2 regions of the Isoptericola sp. NPDC057559 genome follow, and region 2 is predicted to be linked to the other one. Evidence: riboswitches for the same ligand, from Rfam matches in the RefSeq annotation. Region 2 holds a riboswitch; the other holds the start of a gene.
What was found. A riboswitch is a leader RNA that binds a small molecule or an ion and turns the genes downstream of it on or off. The one in region 2 is predicted to bind S-adenosylmethionine.
Positions count from the first base shown of each region.

Region 1: it holds a riboswitch for S-adenosylmethionine, as region 2 does, so the genes downstream of both, ACFU5J_RS04310 (aminotransferase class V-fold PLP-dependent enzyme) here and ACFU5J_RS19365 (ABC transporter substrate-binding protein) in region 2, are expected to answer to the same signal.

Region 1 is NZ_JBHVFQ010000002.1:285,685-293,098, reverse strand. Features, by position in the region: gene ACFU5J_RS04325 (amidase) at 1-1,422, shown strand, start outside; gene ACFU5J_RS04320 (hypothetical protein) at 1,523-2,179, shown strand; gene ACFU5J_RS04315 (CsbD family protein) at 2,276-2,449, shown strand; gene ACFU5J_RS04310 (aminotransferase class V-fold PLP-dependent enzyme) at 2,528-3,979, opposite strand; SAM riboswitch class IV at 4,014-4,131, opposite strand; gene ACFU5J_RS04305 (RNA polymerase sigma factor) at 4,218-4,874, shown strand; gene ACFU5J_RS04300 (protein kinase) at 4,874-6,076, shown strand; gene ACFU5J_RS04295 (hypothetical protein) at 6,202-6,795, shown strand; gene ACFU5J_RS04290 (hypothetical protein) at 6,894-7,414, shown strand, end outside.
Region 2 is NZ_JBHVFQ010000030.1:28,294-35,707, reverse strand. Features, by position in the region: gene ACFU5J_RS19380 (dipeptide ABC transporter ATP-binding protein) at 1-260, opposite strand, end outside; gene ACFU5J_RS19375 (ABC transporter permease) at 257-1,165, opposite strand; gene ACFU5J_RS19370 (ABC transporter permease) at 1,162-2,202, opposite strand; gene ACFU5J_RS19365 (ABC transporter substrate-binding protein) at 2,204-3,841, opposite strand; SAM riboswitch class IV at 3,917-4,030, opposite strand; gene ACFU5J_RS19360 (DUF4395 domain-containing protein) at 4,216-4,677, opposite strand; gene ACFU5J_RS19355 (thioredoxin family protein) at 4,715-5,164, opposite strand; gene ACFU5J_RS19350 (LLM class flavin-dependent oxidoreductase) at 5,278-6,405, opposite strand; gene ACFU5J_RS19345 (LLM class flavin-dependent oxidoreductase) at 6,405-7,414, opposite strand, start outside.

The DNA of each region.
Region 1 (7,414 bases), on a different contig from region 2:
GGAGAGCTCACCCCGACGGAGGTGGCCGACCATTTCCTGGCCCGGATCGAGCGCGCCAACCCGGACCTGGGGGCGTTCGTCACCGTCACGCCGGACGCCGCCCGCGCGCGGGCGGCGGGCCTCGAGCGCGACGGCGCGCACGGCCGCGCCGTCCTGTGGGGGCTGCCGGGCGGGGACAAGGACCTGTGGATGCGCGCCGGCGTGCCCGCCGGGTTCGGCTCCCGCGCGTTCGCGGGCGACGACGCCGTCGTGCCGCCCGTGAGCGACGAGATCGTCGAGGTCCTCGACGCCGCCGGCATGGTCAGCCTCGGCCGCACGACGGCGCCCGAGCTCGGCTTCCCCGCCTACACGGAGCCGCTCGCCGGGCCGGTGGCCCGCAACCCGTGGGACCCCTCCCTCGGGGCGGGCGGGTCGAGCGGCGGCGCCGCGGTGGCCGTCGCGGCGGGCCTGCTGCCGTGCGCGGCCGGGTCGGACGGCGGCGGCTCGGTGCGCATCCCCGCGGCGGCGTGCGGCGTCGTCGGGCTCAAGCCCAGCCGCGGCCTGGTGCCGGCCGGGTCCGGGCAGGAGTCCCTGGGCGGCCTGGTCGTCAACGGCCCCCTCGCCCGCACGACAGAGGACGCCGCGCTGCTGCTCGAGGGCATGCTCACCTGGACTCCCGACGGCCGCGTCGCCCACCCGCTGACGCTGCGGGCGCCGTCCGCCCGCGCCGGCGACTACCTGGCCGCGGCGCGCCGGGGCGAGGTGGCAGGCAGCGGCGGCGAGGACGTGCGCGGGCGGTTCCGCGTCGGCGTCACGACCGACTCGGCGTGGGACGACTTCTACGCCATCACGACGTCCGACGCCGCACGGGCCGCGCTGGACGCGGGCGTCGCCGCGCTCGCCGGGCTCGGGCACGAGATCGAGGGCCTGGCGCTCGAGCCGGACCCGGCGTACGGCCCCGCCTTCCGCACCCTGTGGATGGCGGGCGCCTCGGCCGTGCCCCTCGACGACCCCGAGCGCCTCGACCGGCTCGAGCCGCTCACCCGCTGGCTGATCGGGCGCGGCCGCGAGGTGCCCGCGCGGCAGGTCGCGGAGGCGCTGCGCGCGCTCACCGCCTTCGAGCGCCGCCTCGTGGCGCAGGTGTCGCGGTTCGACGCCGTCGTCACGCCGGCGCTCGCGCTGACGCCGCGGCCCGTCGGCTGGTTCGACGCCGAGGACCCGGAGCGCAACTTCGAGCAGCAGTGCCAGTACACGCCGTGGACGTCGATGCTCAACGTGGCGGGCCTGCCCGCGATCACCGTGCCGACCCGCTGGACCGACGACGGCCTGCCGATGGGCGTGCAGGTGATCGGCCGTCCCGGGGGCGAGCCGACCCTCCTCGCGCTCGCCGCGCAGCTCGAGGACCGGCTGCGCTGGCCGGATCGGCGCCCGCCGGCCTGGTGACAGCCCGGTCCGCGCCCACCCCTTCCCTTCGCGCGCCGTCCGCGCTACGGTACCCCAGAGGGGTATATACCCCTCTGGGGTACACAAGGGAGTGAACGCCATGCCGGAGTCCGAAGCAGCATCGTTCGAGGCAGCACCGCAGGCAGCACGACTCGACACGACCACCGAGGGCGGCGCCCGCGGGACGCCCGCGACCACGCGCTGGTGGGTCAACGCCCTGTGGATCGTCGTGGGGATCGTCTCCGGCCTGGGCATCGTCCTCGGCCTGGGCGCCGAGGGGGAGGCGGCCGGCGGCTCCCCCGCCGAGACCACCACCGCCGCCGTGCCGGCCACCGCCGTCGGCGTCGCCGCGGTCTGCTACCTCGCGGCCGCCGCCACCGGCCGCCGCTGGGTGGGCTGGGCGATGGTCCCGGTGGCCAGCGTCCTGCCGTTCCTCGAGTACGCCGGCGTGCCGCGCTGGGCGTCGTTCGGGGTCGTCGGCCTGGCCTTCCTGGTCTACGGGCTCGCCCGCCGCCGCCCGACCACCCTCGCGCAGGCCGTCGCGATGGCCGCGTACTACGGGGTCGCGATCGCCGCGGTGGCGATGCCGCCGCGCGTCGGGCTCGTCGTCGCGGCCGTGGCCCTCGCCGCGCACGTCGCGTGGGACCTGGTGCACTACCGCCGCGACGTCGTCGTGCACCGCTCCCTCGCCGTGTGGTGCATCGGGCTCGACCTCACCGTCGCCGCGCTCTGCGTGGCGTTCGCGGTCGCCGCCTGACGCCGCGGCCCACGGGCTGAGACGCCCGGGTGCGAGCGTGCGGACGGCCGCCTACGTTCGGTTCCTGAGGTTGTTCGTCCGACGGAAGGAGCCCCGATGGGACTGGGTGACAAGGCCAAGCACCTCGCCGAGGAGGCCGAGGGCAAGGTCAAGGAAGCAGCGGGCAAGCTCACCGACGACGAGAAGAAAGAGGCCGAGGGCAAGGCCCAGCAGGCCAGCGCGAACCTCAAGCAGGCGGGGGACGACGCGAAGGACGCGTTCAAGGGCTGACCGACTGCGGACGACGGGGTGCCACCAGCACGGTGGCACCCCGTCGTCGTTCCCGGGCCCTCGGCGCGCCCCGGACCGTCAGAGGTCGTCGGGCAGGCAGCCGAAGGCCTCGTCCGCGCCGAGCGCGGCGGTGGCGAGCAGCCCCTCGAGGCCGGAGCCGTCGGGCACGGGGCGCGGGTCGTCGACCACGACCCACAGGCCGTCCACCACGTCGTACTGCGCCTGCGGCCCCGCGGTGACGAGCGCGCCGACGGCGGCGACGAGCCGCTCGACCTCCTCGCCCGCGGTCCCCAGGCCCACCGACGCGCGCACGGCGCCGGCGTCGAAGCCGAGCCGCCCGAGCAGCGGGTGCGCGCAGAACCGGCCGTCGCGCACGCCGATGCCGTGCTCGGCCGACAGGTACGCGGCGACAAGGCCCGGGTCGTAGCCGGTGACGGTGAACGTCACGACGCCCACGGGGTCGACGGCGTCGTCCCACACGTGCACGACCTCGACGCGGTCGAGGGCGCCCAGCCCCTCCACGAGCCGGTGGCGCAGGGCGTCCTCGTGCTCGACGGCGGAGCGCGCGTCCAGCGCGGCGAGCTCGTCGCACGCGGCCGCGAGCGCCACCGCGCCGATGACGTTGGGCGAGCCTGCCTCGTGCCGGGCGGGGCCCTCGTGCCAGTCGGTGCTCGTGGTGCGCACGCGGCGCACGGCGCCGCCGCCCGCGAGGTAGGGAGTGCCGGCGTCGAGCCAGTCGCGCCGCCCGACCAGGGCGCCCGCGCCGAACGGGGCGTACGTCTTGTGCCCGGAGAAGGCGACGTAGTCGACGCCGGTGCCCGCGAGGGAGAAGCGGCGGTGCGGCACGAGCTGCGCGCCGTCGAGCACGACCCGCGCGCCCGCGCCGTGGGCCGCGGCGACCACGTCGGCCACCGGCAGCGCCTCGCCCGTCACGTTGGAGGCGCCGGTGAGCGCGAGGAGGGCGTAGGGGCGGCCGGTGGCGACCCCCGCGGCCAGCTCCTCCTCGATCTCCGCCAGCGTGGCCGACACGGACGGCCCGCCGGTCACGACCGTGGCGTCGGTGACGCGCTGCCAGGGCAGCAGGTTGGCGTGGTGCTCGATGTCGAGCACGAGGACGCGACCCGGCTCGCCCGTCACCGGGTCGGCGGGCACGCAGCCCGCGAGCAGGTTGAGCGAGTCGGTGGTGTTGCGGGTGACGATCGTCAGGTCGTCCTCGCGGGCGCCGACGAACGCGCCGATCGTGCGGCGGGCGGTCTCGTAGAGCGCCGTCGAGACCTGCGACAGGTAGCCGGCGCCGCGGTGCACGCTGGCGTACAGCGGCAGGACGCGCGCGACGCGGTCGGCGACGGCCTGCAGCGCGGGGGCCGACGCCGCGACGTCGAGGTTGGCGTACGGCACCCGGCGGCCGTCCACGAGCGGGACGAGCGTGTCCGCGCCGACGACGGGCAGGACGGGCGCGACGTCGTGCACGGGCGGGGCGGTGGGCGCGGCGTCCGGCAGGACGGCGGGCGCGGTGGCGAGAGTGGTCATGCGTGGTCCTCCTCGGTCGTGCCGGGGAGGTGGCTCCCCGCGCTTGCCCGCGCGCCGGACGGCGCGGGGGCCAGGTCGTCACCCGGGGCACCCCGCCGCGAGAGGAGGGTTGCCGGCCAGCGAGCCGGGGCTTCGCGCTGGCACTCATGACCTGCGGACCATCGTGCGGGGGCACCACGACCCCGTCAAGCGGGGCCCCCGGAGTTCTCACGATGCGGTCGCGTGAGAGGCTGACGGCATGCCCAGCCGGACCACCCCGCCCCCAGGCGCGCCCCCGGGGGACCTCGTCGGAGAGGTGGCCCACGCGCTCGACGCCGGCGACGCCCAGGGCGCCCGGCACGCGGCCCGCGCCGCGGCCGGCGACGAGGCGGCCGACGTGCTCGACCTGCTCGCGCACCGCGCCGCCGGCGGCTCCGCGCTCGCCACGGAGCTGCTGGTGGAGCAGCTGGACGAGTCCGGCGTCGTGCAGCGGTTCGTGCGCAGCTCGCTGCTCGACGAGGCGGCCGTCGACGACGTCGGCCAGGACGTCCTCATCTCCGTGGCCACGTCGGTCCGGTCGTTCGCGGGCGGGTCGCGGGTCACGACGTGGGTGCACGGCATCGTCCGCCACCGGGTGGTGGACCACCTGCGCCGGCAGCGGGCCACCACGACGCTGCCCGACGACGACGTCGGCCCGTCCGAGCGGATGAGCTCCCTGCTCGCGACCCGCGCCACGGTGCGCGACGCGCTCGCCGCGCTGCCCGAGCTCTACCGCGAGCCCGTCACGCTGCGGGACATCGAGGGCCTGCCGTACGCCGACGTCGCCGAGCGCCTCGGGCGCAGCGTCGGCACGGTGAAGTCCCAGATCTCCCGGGGCCGCGCCCTCGTGGCGGCGGCGCTCGGGGGCGTGCCCTGATGGCCGGGGCCGGCGCGAACGAGCGGCTCCTCGGCCGGTACCGGGTGGGCGAGGTGATCGGCGCAGGGTCGTTCGCCACCGTGCACCGCGCCGTCGACGAACGGCTCGACGACGTCGTCGTGGTCAAGGTCCTCGCGGAGAACCACAGCCTGAACCCGGAGATCCGCGAGCGGTTCATCGCCGAGGGCCGCGCGCTGCGCCGGGTGGCGAGCCCGCACGTGGTGGCCGTGCACGACATCGGCGAGAGCGACCGCCAGCAGCCGTACCTGGTGCTGGAGCACGCGGACCGCGGCACGCTGGCGCAGCGCGTCGGCGCGCTGCGCGCCGACGGGTGGACCGCGACGCCGGCCGACGTGCTCGCCGTCGCCCGCGGGCTCGCCGCGGCGGTCGAGGCCGTGCACGCCGCGCAGCTCGTGCACCGCGACCTCAGCCCCGGCAACGTGCTGCTGCGCACCAGCCCGGACGGCGCCGGCGACGGCGCCGCCTCGTCCGTCGTGCGGGCCGACGAGCGGCTCGTCGTGGCCGACCTCGGCATGTGCAAGGACCTGGCGCTCAGCTCCGGGCTGACCGTCGCGGGCGGGACGGAGGGCTTCCGGCCACCCGAGCAGGACGGCCCCGGCACCGTCGACACGCGCGCCGACCTGTGGGCGATGTCCGCCCTGGTCACCTGGCTCACCGAGGGCGCCTCGCCGCCCCGCGCCCTCACGACCGCGCTGGGCCGCAGCCTCGCCGGCTCCCCCGCCAGGCGGCACCCCGACGCGGCCGCCTGGCTGGCCGACGTCGAGCGCGCCCTCGACCCGGCGCACGGCACGGGCACGGGCACGCCCGCGGGACGTGGGCGCCGCCGCCCCGCGCGCGCCGTCGTCGCCGCCGTGGCGGGTGCCGCGCTCGGTCTCGGCGCCGGCGTCGGCGGCACGCTCTGGCTGGACGACCACCCGTCGTCGGCCTCGGGCGGGGCCAGCGTGTCGATCTCCGGTCCGGCGACGGCGACGGTCGGGACGCCGGTGACGCTCACGGCGGACGTCGCCGGCGCCGCGCACTGGGTCTGGACGCTCCCCAACGGCGCCTACGCGACGGACGAGGAGACCGTGGAGCTCACCGCCAACCGGGCCGGCTCCGCGGAGGTCGTGCTGGACGCCCGCGCCCCCGACGGGACGCCGATCACCGCCGTCCACCGCCTCGAGGTCGCCGCCGGGTCGTGACCCTCCGGGGCCCCGACGGCGAGGCCGGCAGGAACCGATCCGGGTCCGCGTGCAACCTTTCGTCCGTCGCCTCCGACTCACGGGTGTCAGCAGCGATCCCGCTGACCCCATCGACAGGAGACACCATGCGACACCTTCCCCGCCGACTCACGCCGATCGCCCTCGCCGGCCTGCTCGCCCTGGGTGCCTGCGCGGCCCCGGGCCCGGACGCCGGGTTCGACGACGCGGGGGCCCCGGCAACGGGCGCGCAGGCGCAGGTCAGGACGGGTTCGAAGGCCGAGCCGAAGGCGTCGGCGAAGGCGTCGGCGAAGGCGTCGGCGAAGGCGTCGGCGAAGGCGTCGGCGAAGGCGTCGGCGAAGGCGTCGGCGAAGGCGTCGGTGAAGGCGTCGGCGAAGGACGCGTCGGCGTACACGGTGCGCTACTCCGACGGCTACAAGACCGTCATCACCCTCGACCGCACGCAGGTGGAGAAGCTCACCGGCACCGACCTCGCCGCGGGCGTCGCCGGCGCGGAGCGTGCGCTCGCCGAGCGCGACACCTGGTCGGGCGCCGACACGAAGGAGCACGCCGGCGTCGTCGTCGACGCCGCCGACCGCGAGTCCGACCGCATCGACCGCGTCCTCGGCACGATGGCCGACGGCCGCGACGTCGAGCTGCGGCTGTACGTCGCGCACCACCAGCACGCCCACGTCGCGCACTTCGGCGAGGACGACGACTGAGCGGCTCCCGCCCCGCGCACGCCGCGGCATGTATCCGGCCCGGCGGCCGGCACTCCCTGACAGGCACGTCCCGAACGACCTCACCGACAGGACAGATCATGCGAATCTCCCCCCTGCGACTGGCCCCCCTGGCCGTCGTGAGCCTGCTCGCCCTCGCCGCCTGCTCCCCGGGCGACGCCGCCGGGTTCGACGACGCCGGCGCCACCGCCCAGGTCACGGACGGCGCGACGACGTCGCCCGCCGCGGACGGGGAGGACGACGCGGACCCGGCCTCGAACGACTCGACCACGGGATCGGGCGAGGGATCGGGCGAGGGATCGGGCGGGGGCTCGGGCCGACCCGGCGTCGACTTCCCCGACCCCGACGACGTGATCGCGGACGCCACCTTCACCGTCCCGGGGACCGAGGACAAGAAGGTCCGCATCGGCGTCGAGTCCGTCGTGGTCTCCGGGCGCACGACGGAGCTGCGGCTCGTCATGACCCCCGAGTTCGACGACGGCGGCCAGCCCGCGTCGTTCTACGACGCCACCGGGGAGGCCCCCGCCCTCACCCTCATCGACCGCGAGAACCTCAAGGAGTACAGCGTGCTCGAGGCCGACGGGGGCGGCCGGTGGTACCG
Region 2 (7,414 bases):
CCGTCGAGCCGGATCCGCCCGCCCGTCACCTCGCCCCCGCGGGGCAGCAGGTGCAGGGCGGCGTGCGCCGTCGTGCTCTTGCCCGAGCCGGACTCGCCGACGAGCGCCACGACCTCGCCGGCCGCGACGCGAAGGTCGACGCCCCGCACGGCGGGCCGGCTGCCGCCCTCGGCGGTGCGGTAGGCGACCTCGAGGCCGCTGATCTCCAGCACCGGGGTGTCCGGGCCCGGCGGGGCGGGCTCCTGATGGATGTCGGTCACTGGTCCTCTCCCGTCTTCTCCAGCGCCCGCGACACCCGGTTGGCGGCGAGCACGACGGCCACGATGACGAGGCCGGGCAGGGTGGTGAGCCACCAGGCGGTGGCGAGGTAGTCGCGCCCGCCGGACACGAGCGCGCCCCACTCGGGTGCGGGCGGAGGCGTGCCGTACCCGAGGAAGCTGAGGGCCGAGACCGCCAGCACGGCCGTGCCGAGGTCGAGGGCGACCAGCGCGAGCACGGGCCCCGAGGAGTTGGGCAGCACGTGCCGGCCGAGCACGGCCGGCCAGCGCAGGCCCGACGCCCGCGCCGCCTCGACGTACGTCGAGGTCGACACGCGCAGCACCTCGGCACGCATGACCCGCGCGAACGTCGCCACCGAGCCGATGCCCACGGCGATCGCCACCTTGACCGGCCCGAAGCCCAGCGCCGTGATGATCGCGAGCGACAGCAGGATGCTCGGGATCGCCAGCAGCACGTCGACCAGGCGTCCGATCACGTCGTCCACCCAGCCCCGCAGGAAGCCCGCGAGCAGGCCGAGCAGCGACCCGACCACGAGGCCGACGACGACCGCGAGCGCGGTCGTGCGCAGCGTGAGGGACGCGCCGTGCACCACCCGCGCGTACACGTCGCGGCCCAGGTGGTCGGTGCCGAACCAGTGCGCGCCCGAGGGCGCCTGGAGCCGGTCGGCGGGGACGCCGCCCAGCGGGTCCTGGGCGGTGAACGCCTGTGGCACCACGGCCCAGGCGGCGACGAGCAGCAGCACGGCCACGGCGAGCACGAGCCCGGGCCGGCGCAGCAGGTGGCGGGCGGCGCGCGCCGCGCGCCGGGGGCTCCCGCCGCGCTCGGCGGCGGGCGCGGGCGCCGCGTCGGGGGCGGCCGCGGGGCGCGAGAGGGTCTGCAGGGTCATGCGGTCACCGCCCCGGTGCGCGGGGTGTCGGTCTGCTGGGGGCCGGTCCGCTGGGGGCCGGTCCGCTGGGGATCGGGTCGCCGGGCCCGGTCCCGCCGCGGGCCGCGCAGCTGGATCCGCGGGTCGAGCAGCGGGTAGGCGAGGTCGACCGCGAGGGTGACGACGACGAAGACGAGCGCCGCGAGCACGACGATCGCCAGCACCACCGGCACGTCCTGCTGGTTGACCGACTGCACGGTGAGCCGGCCGAGCCCGGCCCGGGAGAACACGGTCTCGGTGACGACGGCACCCCCGAGCAGCCCGCCGACCATCACGCCGAGCACGGTGAACGCCGGGATGGCGGCGTTGCGCAGGGCGTGCGCGAGGTGCACGCGGGCGCGGCCGGCGCCCTTCGCCCACGCCGTCTCGACGTAGGGCTCGCCGAGCGTGCCGCGCAGGGAGCGGGACAGGACCTGCGCGAGCTGCGCCCCGGCCGGGACGGCCAGGGTGACCGTGGGCAGCACGAGGCTGATCGCGCCCTCGTTGCCGATCGCCGGGAAGATCGGCACCCGGAACGAGAACCACTGCAGCAGCACCAGGCCCACGAAGAACGTGGGCAGGGCGACGCCGAGGGGCGGCAGGGCGGACAGCGCCTGCCGCAGGGGGCGCGCCCGGGGGAAGACGCTGGCCACGGCCACCGCCGTCCCGCCGACGACGGCGAGCAGCAGGGCCGCCCCGGTGAGCTTGAGGGTCTCGGGCAGGGCCTGCGCGACGAGCGACGTGGCGGACGCGCCGCTCACGTAGGAGCTGCCGAAGTCGCCGGTGAGCGCGCCCAGGAGGGCGTCGCCGTACTGCACGAGGATCGGGCGGTCGAGGCCGTACTCGGCGCGCAGGGCGGCGAGCTGGGCCGGGTCGACCTGGCTCACCTCGCCGCCCCCGGACGCCACGAGCGCGGCCGGGTCGCTCGGCAGCAGGTAGAGGACGAAGAACGCGACCGTGAAGGCGGCCCAGAGGACGAAGACCCCCTGCCCGGCGCGTTGCAGCAGGTAGCGCGTCATCTCACCCCTCCGCCCCGTCGGTCACCCACGCGTCGTAGAAGTCCAGCCGCGAGGACGCCTCGAACGTGAGCCCCTGCACGCGGTCGGCGGCGGCGATCGTGGTCGACAGCTCGTAGACGGGGATGGCGTGCCCACGCTCGATCAGGAGCCGGGACGCCTCGGCGACGAGCTTCTTCCGCTCCTCGGGGTCGGTGGCGGCGGCGGAGTCGTCGAGGAGCGTGTCGACCTCTTCGGGATCGCGCTGGTTGATGTTGCGCGCGTTCGCCGAGAAGATCGTGCGCAGCACGTCGGCGTCGGACCGCGTGAGGTTGTAGTAGTCGAAGTCGAAGTCGCCCGACTCCTTGGCGGCCTCCGACTCCGCGACGGTGACGTGCTTGAGCTGCAGGTCCACGCCGATCTGGCGCAGCTGCTGCTGCACGAGCTCGAGCGGCTCGGGCACCTGCCAGAACGTCACCGTCGTCGAGAGCTTCGTCCCGTCCTTCTCCCGGATGCCGTCGGCGCCGGTGACCCAGCCCGCGTCGTCGAGGATCTTCTTCGCGCCGTCGGGGTCGTAGGCGAGCAGGTCGTCGGCGCCCTCGAACAGCGGCGTCGAGTGGGAGAGGACGCCCGTGGCCGGCTGGTCCTGCGGCGTCAGGACGGTGTCCACGATCTGCTGCCGGTCGATCCCCTTGACGATCGCCGTCCGCACCGCCTCGTCCGCGGCCAGCGGGCTGGACTCGTTCGGGAACAGGTTGAACACGACGCCCGGGTTGGCGCGGTACTGCAGCCAGAACCCGTGGCCGTCGAACTGCGGCAGGTCGACGGCGTTGAGCGCGGCGGTGGCGTCGATCTGCCCGGACTGCAGGGAGCCGGTGCGCACGCCGGCCTCGGGGATGACCTTGAAGGTCACGGTGTCCAGGTAGGCCTCGCCGGTGTGCGCGTTCGCCTCCGAGCCCCAGGCGTAGCCCTTGACCTTCTCCAGGACGATCTCCTGGTCCTGGGTGTACGACTTCACCGCGAACGGCCCGGACCCCACGTACTTGCCGGCGCACCGGTCCTCCGCCGACAGCTTTGCCGAGGCGGGCGACAGCAGCCCGAGGGAGAACGTCGACGTGGCCTGCAGGAACTGGGCGCTGGGCTCGTCGAAGTCGACGGTCACGGTGCGCTCGTCCTCCACGGTGGTGCCCGCGTAGCCGACCAGGTACTGCGACCCGAGGGACGCGACGGCCCCCAGGTCGACGATGGCGTCGAAGTTGGTCTTGACGGCCTCAGCGTCGATGGGGGTGCCGTCGGCGAAGGTGGCGTCGTCGCGCAGGTGGAAGGTGTAGCTGGAGGCGTCGTCGTTCACCTCCCAGCCCTCGGCGAGCCACGGCAGGATCTTCCCGGACCCCGGGTCCTGCGCGGTCAGGGAGGCGACGGTCTGCCGGGCGGCGGCGATCGCGTCGTTGTTGCCCACCTGCTGCGGGTCGATGCAGTGCGAGTCGACGGTGATGGCGAACGTCAGGTCGCCACCGGCGACGGGGTCGGCGTCCGCCGACGCGCCGGCACCGGACGCGGCGTCGGCGCCGGTCGAGCAGGCGCTCAGCAGGAGCGCGGCGGCCGACGCGGTGGCGGCGAGCCCCACGGCGGGGCGGCGCAGGGTGCGGGGGGTGGTGGTCATCGCGAGCGGTTCCTCGTGGTCGTGGCGGGCCGTCCGCGTGCCCGGCGTCGCGCCGGGCACGGTCGAGGACGACCGGAGCCGTGCTTACCCCGCCGCGGGCGCGGCGTGGTCAGGTCGTTCCCGGAGCACCCCGTCACGTCGAAGGGTTGCTGGCCAGCGAGCCGGGCCTGGGTGCTGGCGCTCGTCACCTGGGCGGCAGGGAAGCCGCCGCGACCGCGGGAGTCAAGGGTTGGACGCGTCGTCTCACATCACGGACGTCGGGGTGCCCGCGCACGTGGCCCGGACGCACGACGGCCCCGCCCGTCGGGAGACGGGCGGGGCCGGGCGATGGTGGGCCGCCGGTGGGCCGGCGGTGGGCCGTGGAGCGGCCGGGCTCAGCGGGCGGCGGGCCGCAGGCGGGCGCCGAGCAGGTAGAGCTCGCACCCGAGGCAGAGCCCGACGACGGCGTTGAGGCCCGCGGCCACGAACGCGATCCCCGCGGCCCAGGGCACGGCGGCGAGGACCCCCGCGAGCCCGAGGACGACGCCGACGCCGGTCACGACCAGCCCGACGAGCTGGGCGAACCGCGGCGGCCGCGGGTCCTCCAGCTCGGCCGGCGGGGCGAGCCGCGGGCGCACGAGCGTCCGGAAGAGCCAGCCCTGCACCGTGCCCTGGGCGCCCCGGACGGCGCCCAGCAGGAACCCTGCGGCCACGACCGCGAGGAGCACGAGGCCGGCCGGCGACGCCCCCAGCAGGACGACGACGGCGAGCAGCAGCGCGGTGATGCCCGCGCCCACGCGTGGGCCGCGCGGGTCGATGCCGGCCGGTGCCTGCGTGGTGGTGGTCTCGCGGGTCATCGTCGCCTCCGGGGTCCGGTCGAGGGTGGGTGCACGGTCACGCGGCGCCGGCGGGCACCGGCAGCGCGGCCTCCAGCGCGTGGCGCGCCTGGGCGGGCGACATGCCGCCGCTGCTGCGGGCAGCCTGGGCCCCGGCCGCGTCGAGCACCAGCACGGTCGGCGTCTTGAGCACGCCCAGCTCGCGCACGAGGTCGAGGTGCTCCTCGACGTCGAGCTCGTGGTGCACGACGCCGTCCTCGCGCTCGGCGAGGCCGCGGAGCACTCGGGCCGTCGCGCGGCAGGGGGCGCACACCTCGGCCGAGAGCTGGACGAAGGTCACCCGCTCCCCCAGGCGGACGCCACGGGCCGCCCAGTCCACGGCGAGGTCCCGGCGGGCCGGCGCCGGGCGCACGCGGCCCTGCCGCGAGCGCCAGACCGCGCCGAGGACGACGGTCACGACGACGAGCACGCCGAGGACGACGAGCTGGGTGATCGGCCTGTCGGTCACGGTTCTCCCTCGGGGGCGCGCGGGCGGTTCCTGGGACATCCTCCTCGCCGTTCACGATCCGGTCGACACCGTGACCGCATGCCGGACAACGCCGTCGGCCTCACGCGCGCACCTCAGGCGGGGGCCGGGACGGCGGCGTGCTCGGTCGCGGTGAAGCCCGCCGCGCGGCGCGCGTCCGCCGGTCCCCACAGGTCCGTCGCGACCTCGGCGCGCACCACCGGAGCCACCTCGGCGGCGAACCGGCGCAGCACCTCCTCCTGGTGGGACGGCTCGAGCAGGTGGTTCACGGACACCGACTGCAGCACGTGCCCGAAGGTCCCGTGGTAGTCGAGGATCTTCTCCGCCACCCGCTCCGGCGAGCCGACCAGCGCGGGCCCGCGCTCGACGGCGTCCTCGATCGTCTCGAACGCGAGGGCCTTGCCCACGTGGGTGGCGGGGTCGTAGCCCCGCGCCCGCAGCCGCGCGACCTGGCCCTCGTACAGCGGCCGGTACTGCTCGATCGCCTGCTCGGTGGTGTCGGCGAGGAACAGCCCGCCCGACCCTGCTCCGACGAACCCCTGCGCCGGGTCGTGCCCGGCGGCCGCGTACCGCTCCCGGTACCGGTCGATGAGCACCCCGTAGCTCTCCCGCGGCTGCAGCGCGTTGGCGCTGACGATCGGGTCGCCCCAGCGGGCGGCCAGGTCGACGGCGAACTCGCTCGTCGCCGAGCCGTGCCAGACGCGGAACGGGCCCGCGAAGGGTCGCGGGAGCGTGGTGGCGTGCTCCAGCGCGTGCCGGTGCCGGCCGGACCACGTCACGTCCTCCTCCGACAGCAGCAGCCGCAGCAGCTCGTAGTTCTCCTCGAGGTACTCGTACTGCCGGGCGATGTCCAGGCCGAGCAGCGGGTACTGCAGCTCCTCGTTGCCCTTGCCGATGACGATCTCCAGCCGCCCGCGGGAGAGCTGGTCCACGGTGGCCAGGTCCTCGGCCACCCGGATCGGGTCCAGCAGCGACAGCACGGTGACGCCGGTCGAGAGCAGGATCCGGTGGGTGCGGGCCGCGACCGCCCCGAGGATCACGGTGGGGGCCGACGACAGCACGTCGCCGGCATGCCGCTCCCCCACCGCGAACGAGTCGAACCCCAGCTCCTCGGCCAGCACGGCGTGCTCGACGACGCGCTCGAGCCGGTCGGCCGGCGCGACCGCCTCGCCCGTGACCGGGTGCGGCGGGTTGAACACGATGTCGAGCAGCTGGAAGCGCATCAGGCCACCCGCTCCTCGGCGCGCGCGGCGCCGCCCGCCGCGGCCTCGGCGGACTCGGCGGCACGGTCGCGCGCCGCCACGCCCTCGCGCACGAGGGGGATGACGTACCGGCCGAAGTCGATCGCGTCGTCGAGCAGGTCGTAGCCGCGGGCGGAGACGACCCGCACGCCCAGGTCGTAGTAGGCGAGCAGCGCCTCGGCGACCTGCTCCGGCGTGCCGACGAGCGCGTTCGAGTTGCCCGCGCCGCCCGTGGCCTTCGCCGTGGCGGTCCACAGCGCGGTGTCGTAGCGCTCGCCGGCCGCGGCGATCTCGAGCAGCCGCTGCGAGCCGGCGTTCTCGGGCCCGTCGATCGGGTGCCGGCGCGACAGCTGGCCCCCCAGGGCCGCCTTGCGTCCCTCGATCCGGTCGAGCACCCGGTGCGCCTTCTCCCAGGCGAGCTCCTCGGTGGGCGCGATGATCGGGCGGAACGCGGCATGGATCCGCGGCGGCGTCGTCCTGCCCGCGGCGGCGGCCTCGGCGTGCACGCGGTCGATCTGCTCCTGGGTGCGGGCCAGCGGCTCGCCCCAGACGGCGTAGATGTCCGCCTCGGCGGCGCCCACGCGGAACGCGGCGTCGGACGACCCGCCGAAGGAGATCGTGGGCACGTGGCCCTCGAAGGGCTTGGTGTCCAGCACGAAGTCCTCGAACTCGTAGTGGTCGCCGTGGTGGTCGAAGGCCTCCGGGCTCGTCCACGCCTGCTTGACGATCCGGATGTACTCGTGCGTGCGGGCGTACCGCTCGTCCTTGGTGAGGCGGTCGCCCTCGCGCCCCTGCTCGTGGTCGTTGCCGCCGGTGATGAAGTGCACCGACAGGCGGCCGCCGGAGAGCTGGTCGAGGGTGGCGAACGTCTTGGCCGCGTACGTCGGGTAGGACACGTTGGGCCGGTGCGCGAGCAGCAGCTCGATGCTCTGCAGCCGCGCCGCCGTGTGCGCGGCGAGGGCGGCCGGCTCCGGGCCCGAGGACCCGTACG